One region of the Serratia sp. BNK-23 genome, then DNA from elsewhere that is predicted to be linked to it. Evidence: predicted binding sites of a transcription regulator. Region 1 holds the regulator's gene; each other region holds the start of a gene.

The links. Region 1 encodes CRP, which controls carbon source genes, mostly activating them, when cyclic AMP is high. Its sites were predicted from a motif close to ATGTGANNNNNNTCACAT; they were not measured.
Region 2: ACMGF9_RS23380 (PTS mannitol transporter subunit IICBA) is a predicted target of CRP. The motif match lies at 957-974, and genes of this name have one in related genera.
Region 3: yrbN (protein YrbN) is a predicted target of CRP. The motif match lies at 1,192-1,209, and genes of this name have one in related genera.

Annotation. Positions count from the first base shown of each region.
Region 1 is NZ_CP179900.1:198,146-200,348, forward strand. It holds gene ACMGF9_RS00860 (YccS/YhfK family putative transporter) at 1-859, opposite strand, end outside; gene crp (cAMP-activated global transcriptional regulator CRP) at 910-1,542, opposite strand; gene ACMGF9_RS00870 (OsmC family protein) at 1,925-2,203, shown strand, end outside.
Region 2 is NZ_CP179900.1:4,922,640-4,924,842, reverse strand. It holds gene ACMGF9_RS23385 (DUF3053 domain-containing protein) at 1-680, shown strand, start outside; gene ACMGF9_RS23380 (PTS mannitol transporter subunit IICBA) at 1,223-2,203, shown strand, end outside.
Region 3 is NZ_CP179900.1:4,516,709-4,518,911, forward strand. It holds gene ACMGF9_RS21490 (DEAD/DEAH family ATP-dependent RNA helicase) at 1-1,115, opposite strand, end outside; gene yrbN (protein YrbN) at 1,105-1,185, opposite strand; gene nlpI (lipoprotein NlpI) at 1,302-2,186, opposite strand.

The sequences.
Region 1 (2,203 bases):
GATGGTAGAGAATATCGTGCGCCACCACGCGCAGCCGGCCGGCGATCACCTGAGCGTTGCGGCGAATGATCGCTTCGGCCTGGCTCTGCTCCACCAGTTTTTGCACCTCCTCCGGCAGATGCAGGCTGACGGTGATGTGCTCCTGCAGATCCATCGCCACCTGAAAGGCGCGCTGCAGGCGCTTTTGTTCGAGGTTGTTGGCGTGCGGCAGGAAATTGAGCTGTTGGTATAAAAGGCTGATCAGATCCATCACCTTTTGTTGGCGTACCAGCAGCGGCGGCAGCGCGGTTTGCGGATCGGTGTGCTGGGTCAGCAACGAGTATTTGGCTTCGAAATAGTCAGCCAGCTCCAGATAGAGCTGGCTGAGAGTCTCGCGCATTGGCTGTTCTTTCCACAGCTTGAACCAGAACCAGGTGAATAAGCCGTACCAGACGGTGCCGATCGCGTACAGCAGTGGCGCCTGCCAGAGGGGTACCGTGCCGGCCGTGCTGAGGGCGAAAATGGCGGCCACCAGCGCCGCTGGCAACAGCCGGGCGTGCAGCGGGCTGATTTCGCCGGTGACGCCAAGCAGCAGCGCCAGGCCCAGCATCAGCGCCGGCAGCGGCACGTGCCACAGCAGTGCCTGTTGCAGCAGCACACTGCTGAAGGCGAACAGCGAGCCGCCGACGATCAGCCGTTTAAAGAAGCGCTTATGCGGCGTGTCCAGACCGGCGATATTGCAGCAGGCGGGCACCAGAGAGAACATCAGGCCGAGCTGCAGCTGGCCAATTAATAAGCCGAACAGCACCGGCAGGCACAACACCAGCGTTTGTCGCAGTGCGTAGTTGATTTCCGGGTGGTAGATCAGGCGGCGCCACATGGCAGAGAGCAGATAAAAAAACGGCGCAGACTGCGCCGTTTCTTCGGGGATTAACGGGTGCCGTAGACGACAATGGTTTTGCCGTGGGCGGAAATCAGGTTTTGATCTTCCAGCATTTTCAGAATACGGCCAACGGTTTCACGCGAGCAGCCGACGATCTGGCCGATCTCCTGACGGGTGATCTTGATCTGCATGCCGTCCGGGTGAGTCATGGCGTCAGGTTGCTTCGCCAGATTCAGCAGGGTTTGCGCGATGCGGCCGGTCACGTCCAGGAAGGCGAGGTTGCCCACTTTTTCGGAGGTGACCTGCAGGCGGCTCGCCATTTGGGCGGACAGACGCATCAGAATGTCCGGATTCACCTGGATCAGCTGGCGGAATTTCTTGTAGGAAATTTCGGCCACTTCACAGGCGGTTTTCGCGCGAACCCAGGCGCTGCGCTCCTGGCCTTCTTCGAACAATCCGAGCTCGCCGATGAAATCCCCCTGGTTGAGGTAGGACAGGATCATCTCTTTACCTTCTTCATCCTTGATCAGCACCGCGACGGAGCCTTTCACGATGTAGTAAAGCGTTTCGGCCTTTTCACCTTGGTGAATCAGCGTACTCTTCGATGGATATTTGTGGATATGGCAATGAGACAGGAACCATTCGAGAGTAGGGTCTGTTTGCGGTTTGCCGAGAACCATTCGCTGTTATCCTCTGTTGTTATCGCTGCCTTGTGTCACAGGGGTCAGAGTTCCCTGTAAAACCCGCCTGTAGCCGCAGTCATGAGCGAGGGCTACCGGCAAGTTTTGAGGCGTGTCATAAAAATACGCTGTCGCTCTAGCATATTAACTTGCCGTAAGCGCTGCAAGCTACATTCTGTTAACATACCGGTAAAGGAGCCTTTCTCTGGGCGTTTCCCTGAAATGCAGTGTCCCGGAAAGATTTATTGCGGCTCTGTTTGTAGCACAGAGTAAGGCGGGTGTCTCGTGTTGTCTCGCTTCAGCATGATTAGCATCAGGTTACGTTGCCTGTTTCTATGCGAAAGCGTACTCTGATTTTAAGAAATCAACCGGAGTGACCAGAATGCAGGCAAGAGTTAAGTGGGTGGAAGGGTTAACGTTTTTGGGTGAATCGGCCTCCGGCCACCAGGTGCTGATGGACGGCAACGCCGGTGATAAAGCGCCCAGCCCGATGGAGATGGTGCTGATGTCGGTGGGCGGCTGCAGCGCGATCGACGTGGTATCCATCTTGCAAAAGGGGCGCAACGACGTGCGCGACTGCGAGGTGAAGCTGACCTCCGAGCGCCGCGAAGAAGCCCCGCGGTTGTTCACCCATATCAACCTGCACTTCATCGTGACCGGC
Region 2 (2,203 bases), 410 kb from region 1:
TGGCACCGGTATTGGCATTGTTGGTGGTCATGCAATTGACCGCCTGCGGCGATAAAGAGCCGGAACAGCGCAAAGCATTCATTGATTACTTACAGAATACCGTGATGCGCAGCGGGGCGAACATCCCCACGCTGAGCGAAGACCAGAAGCAGAAGTTCGGCAACTATGCCGGCGATTACGCGATTTTGGTCGGCTTTTCACAGCAGCTGTCCAAGTCGGTCGGCGCCAGCCTGACGCCAGCGCTGGATCAGATTAACCAGATCCGCACCGCACAGGACTATCTGAACAAACGCGATGCGCTGCAGCAATCGGTCGGGGCGTTGAACCTGCTGGGCCAGCAGATCCAGTCCGCCAAGTCGCAGGCGGATACCGCCCGCACGGCGCTGAAACAGCCCGACGATCTGAAGGCGGTGTATAACCAGGCCTATGACAAAATCGTCACCGCGCCGGCCAACGCCCTGATGCCGGCAATCCCGACCACCGCCAGCTTTGTGCAGGATCTGGTGCAGGTTGGCGATTTCCTGCAGAGCCAGGGCAATCAGGTCAGCTTCAACAACAACGGCGTGCAGTTCCGCACCGCGCAGCAGGTGGCGCAGTACAACACCATGATGTCGAATCTGGTGGCCAAACAGCAGAACCTGGTGAATGCGCAGAAAGCCATTCAAAGCGTGACGCAATAACGCGCCTACGACGATCTACAGGCCGGCATTGGCCGGCCTGTTTTATTTCCCCTCAGCGTTTCCAATAGCTTGCTGGTTTATTACGCAGGCTTCTGTACTACACTTCAATTAATCCATTCATTCGGCATTGTAGTTTTCTTTCATTCATCACTTCGCTAGTTCCCGGCGGGATGAGTGCTCACAGGGAAGATCAAACAGAGCGTCGCGTTCGGGCGCTGCAGCTAAAAATAAATTGTGATGTTTATCACAATTTAAAAACAAACAACCAAGTTAAAAATGTGACATTAATCACTTTATTGTCGGTTTTTGGGCGGTTTTTTTCTCACTGTGCTTTTTTTACACGCCATAAATGTGATCTTTATCACCATAAATGAGGGGTTGTTGGGGTGTTGTGTGTGACTTGCGTCACAAAAAATTCGTGAAGTTCGCGTGACAAAAACAGCGTGATAGAGTCCGTTTCGCATACAGCGGCAACACGGCTGGATCGTCACAACAATAATCACGCGCTCTATTGTCAGCGCGTAACAATAGGGGTGTGTTTTATGTTTTCACCAGACATCAAGGTTAAAGTGCAAAACTTTGGCCGCTTCCTGAGCAACATGGTGATGCCCAACATCGGCGCCTTTATCGCCTGGGGGATTATCACCGCGCTATTCATTCCAACCGGCTGGCTGCCGAATGAGACCTTAGCCAAGCTGGTCGGCCCGATGATCACCTACCTGCTGCCGCTGCTGATCGGTTATACCGGCGGGCGGCTGGTGGGCGGCGATCGCGGCGGCGTGGTCGGCGCCATCACCACCATGGGCGTCATCGTCGGCGCCGACATGCCGATGTTCCTCGGCGCGATGATCGCCGGTCCGCTGGGCGGCTGGGCCATCAAGCACTTCGACCGCTGGGTGGACGGCAAGATCAAAAGCGGCTTTGAAATGCTGGTGAACAACTTCTCCGCCGGCATCATCGGCATGCTGTTGGCGATCCTGGCCTTCCTGGGCATCGGGCCGCTGGTGGAGGTGCTTTCCAAGCTGCTGGCGGCGGGCGTGCACGTGATGGTGACGAACAACCTGCTGCCATTGGCGTCCATCTTCGTTGAACCGGCGAAAATCCTGTTCCTGAACAACGCCATCAACCACGGCATCTTCTCGCCGCTGGGCATCCAGCAGGCGACGGAAGCCGGCAAATCGGTGTTCTTCCTGATCGAAGCCAACCCAGGCCCGGGCATGGGCGTGCTGATGGCCTACATGTTCTTCGGCCGCGGCAGCGCCAAGCAATCCGCCGGCGGTGCGGCGATCATTCACTTCCTGGGCGGCATCCACGAAATCTACTTCCCGTACGTGCTGATGAACCCGCGTCTGCTGCTGGCGGTGATCCTGGGCGGCATGACCGGCGTATTCACCCTGACGATGCTGAACGGCGGCCTGGTGTCTCCGGCTTCCCCGGGGTCGATTTTGGCGGTGCTGGCGATGACTCCGAAAGGCGCCTACTTCGCCAACATTGCGGCGGTGTGCGCAGCCTTTGCCGTCTCC
Region 3 (2,203 bases), 810 kb from region 1:
ACTTCCGGGATGGTCAGCTTCATGGTGCGTTCGATGTTGCGCAGCAGGCGGCGTTCGCGGTTTTCCACGAACAGCAGCGCGCGGCCGGCGCGGCCCGCACGACCGGTACGGCCGATACGGTGAACGTAAGACTCGGAGTCCATCGGGATGTCGTAGTTGACAACCAGGCTGATGCGCTCAACGTCCAGGCCACGGGCCGCAACGTCGGTCGCGATCAGGATATCCAGACGACCGTCTTTCAGACGCTCCAGAGTCTGCTCACGCAGCGCCTGGTTCATGTCGCCGTTCAGCGCGGCGCTGCTGTAACCGCTGCGCTCCAGCGCTTCGGCCACTTCCAGGGTCGCGTTCTTGGTACGGACGAAGATGATCGCCGCGTCAAAGTCTTCGGCTTCCAGGAAACGCACCAGCGCTTCGTTTTTACGCATGCCGTAGACCGACCAGTAGCTCTGGCTGATGTCCGGACGGGTGGTGACGCTGGACTGGATGCGCACTTCCTGCGGCTCTTTCATGAAGCGGCGGGTAATGCGACGGATCGCTTCCGGCATGGTGGCGGAGAACAGCGCGGTCTGATGTTCAGCCGGGATCTCAGCCATGATGGTTTCTACGTCTTCGATAAAGCCCATGCGCAGCATTTCGTCGGCTTCATCCAGCACCAGACCGCTCAGGTTGGAGAGGTTCAGGGTGCCGCGCTTCAGGTGGTCCAGCAGGCGGCCTGGGGTACCCACAACGATTTGCGGGCCCTGGCGCAGAGCGCGCAGCTGCACGTCGTAACGCTGGCCGCCGTACAGGGCTACCACGTTGACGCCGTTCATGTGTTTGGAGAAATCGGTCATCGCTTCGGCAACCTGAACCGCCAGTTCGCGGGTCGGCGCCAGCACCAGGATCTGAGGTGCTTTCAGGTCTGCCTGCAGGTTGTGCAGCAGCGGCAGCGAGAACGCTGCAGTTTTACCACTACCGGTCTGCGCCATGCCCAGCACGTCGCGGCCGTTCAACAGGTGAGGAATACACTCAGCCTGGATCGGAGATGGTTTTTCATAGCCCAGATCGTTCAGGGCGGAAATGATTGGAGCAGACAGCCCCAGATCGGCAAAAGAGGTTTCAAACTCAGTCGTCATGTACACGTGCCTCATTAATAATGGCAGCCAGTCTACATAACTCGTCGAGAAAATTTTCAGTCATTTTCATTGAAAAGTGTGAACCGGCTCAAATTAGATTATAAAACGAACAAAAAAGCCCTCGCCCGTTAAGGCGATAACTTTGGTTAAAAACCAATGTCCATCAGGCTGATAGGTGTTCGTCAGCTATTGCTGGTCCGATTCCGATAGGTCGTCTTGCTCTTGGCCCAAAAGCGCCAATTCCAACAATGCATAGCGGTGCTCAACGAAGTTGTGAACGTTGTTAGACACCGTCAGTTTGAACAGCGCCGAAGCGGTGTCCTTGTCCCCCAGACTCAGGTAGTGTTTACCCAAATAGAAGTCAGTTTCACTGAGATGCTCAGCGAGCGAAGTGTTATCCGTTGCATCTGCCTTGAGGCGTTCCATCAGCGTTTTTTCGCTGATCTTGCCCAGGTAGAATTCGACAATATTCCATCCCCATTGCCCTCTGTCCGCTTTGTCATAGCGCTGCTGAAGCGCTACCTCGGCCTTCTTGGGATCGATTTCTCGCTCCACCAGATACAGCCATAACGAACGGAAGGGATCGTTTGGGTCGTCTTGATAAAACGCCTGCAGATCATCCTGCGCCAACGGGAAGCGGCCGCCATAATACAGTGCGATGCCCCGGTTTAAACGCGCGTAATTGTAAGTTGGATCAAGCTCTAGTACAGAATCAAACGCTTCATAGGCAGCATCAAAATTGCCTGCCTGCGTTAAGTAAATGCCCAGGTAGTTGAAAACTTCCGGCATGTCGGGACGTATCGCCAGCGCCTGCGAGAAATCATTGCGCGCTAATGCACGTAACCCGAGGCTATCATACAGCACACCGCGCTCATATAAAAGCTGTGCGCGTTCGTCATCCGTCAGTGCCCGGCTGGCAAGAATTTGTTCCATGCGCGCCAGGATCACTTCCTGCTGCAACGTAGGCTGCAACGGGATTGCCAAAACTTCGTCTTTACGCCAATCATGGTTGCTGCATCCTGCCAGCATGAGTGCTGTCGCAACGTAACACCAGCGCAAGAAAGGCTTCATTTCCCACTCCCGAAGAC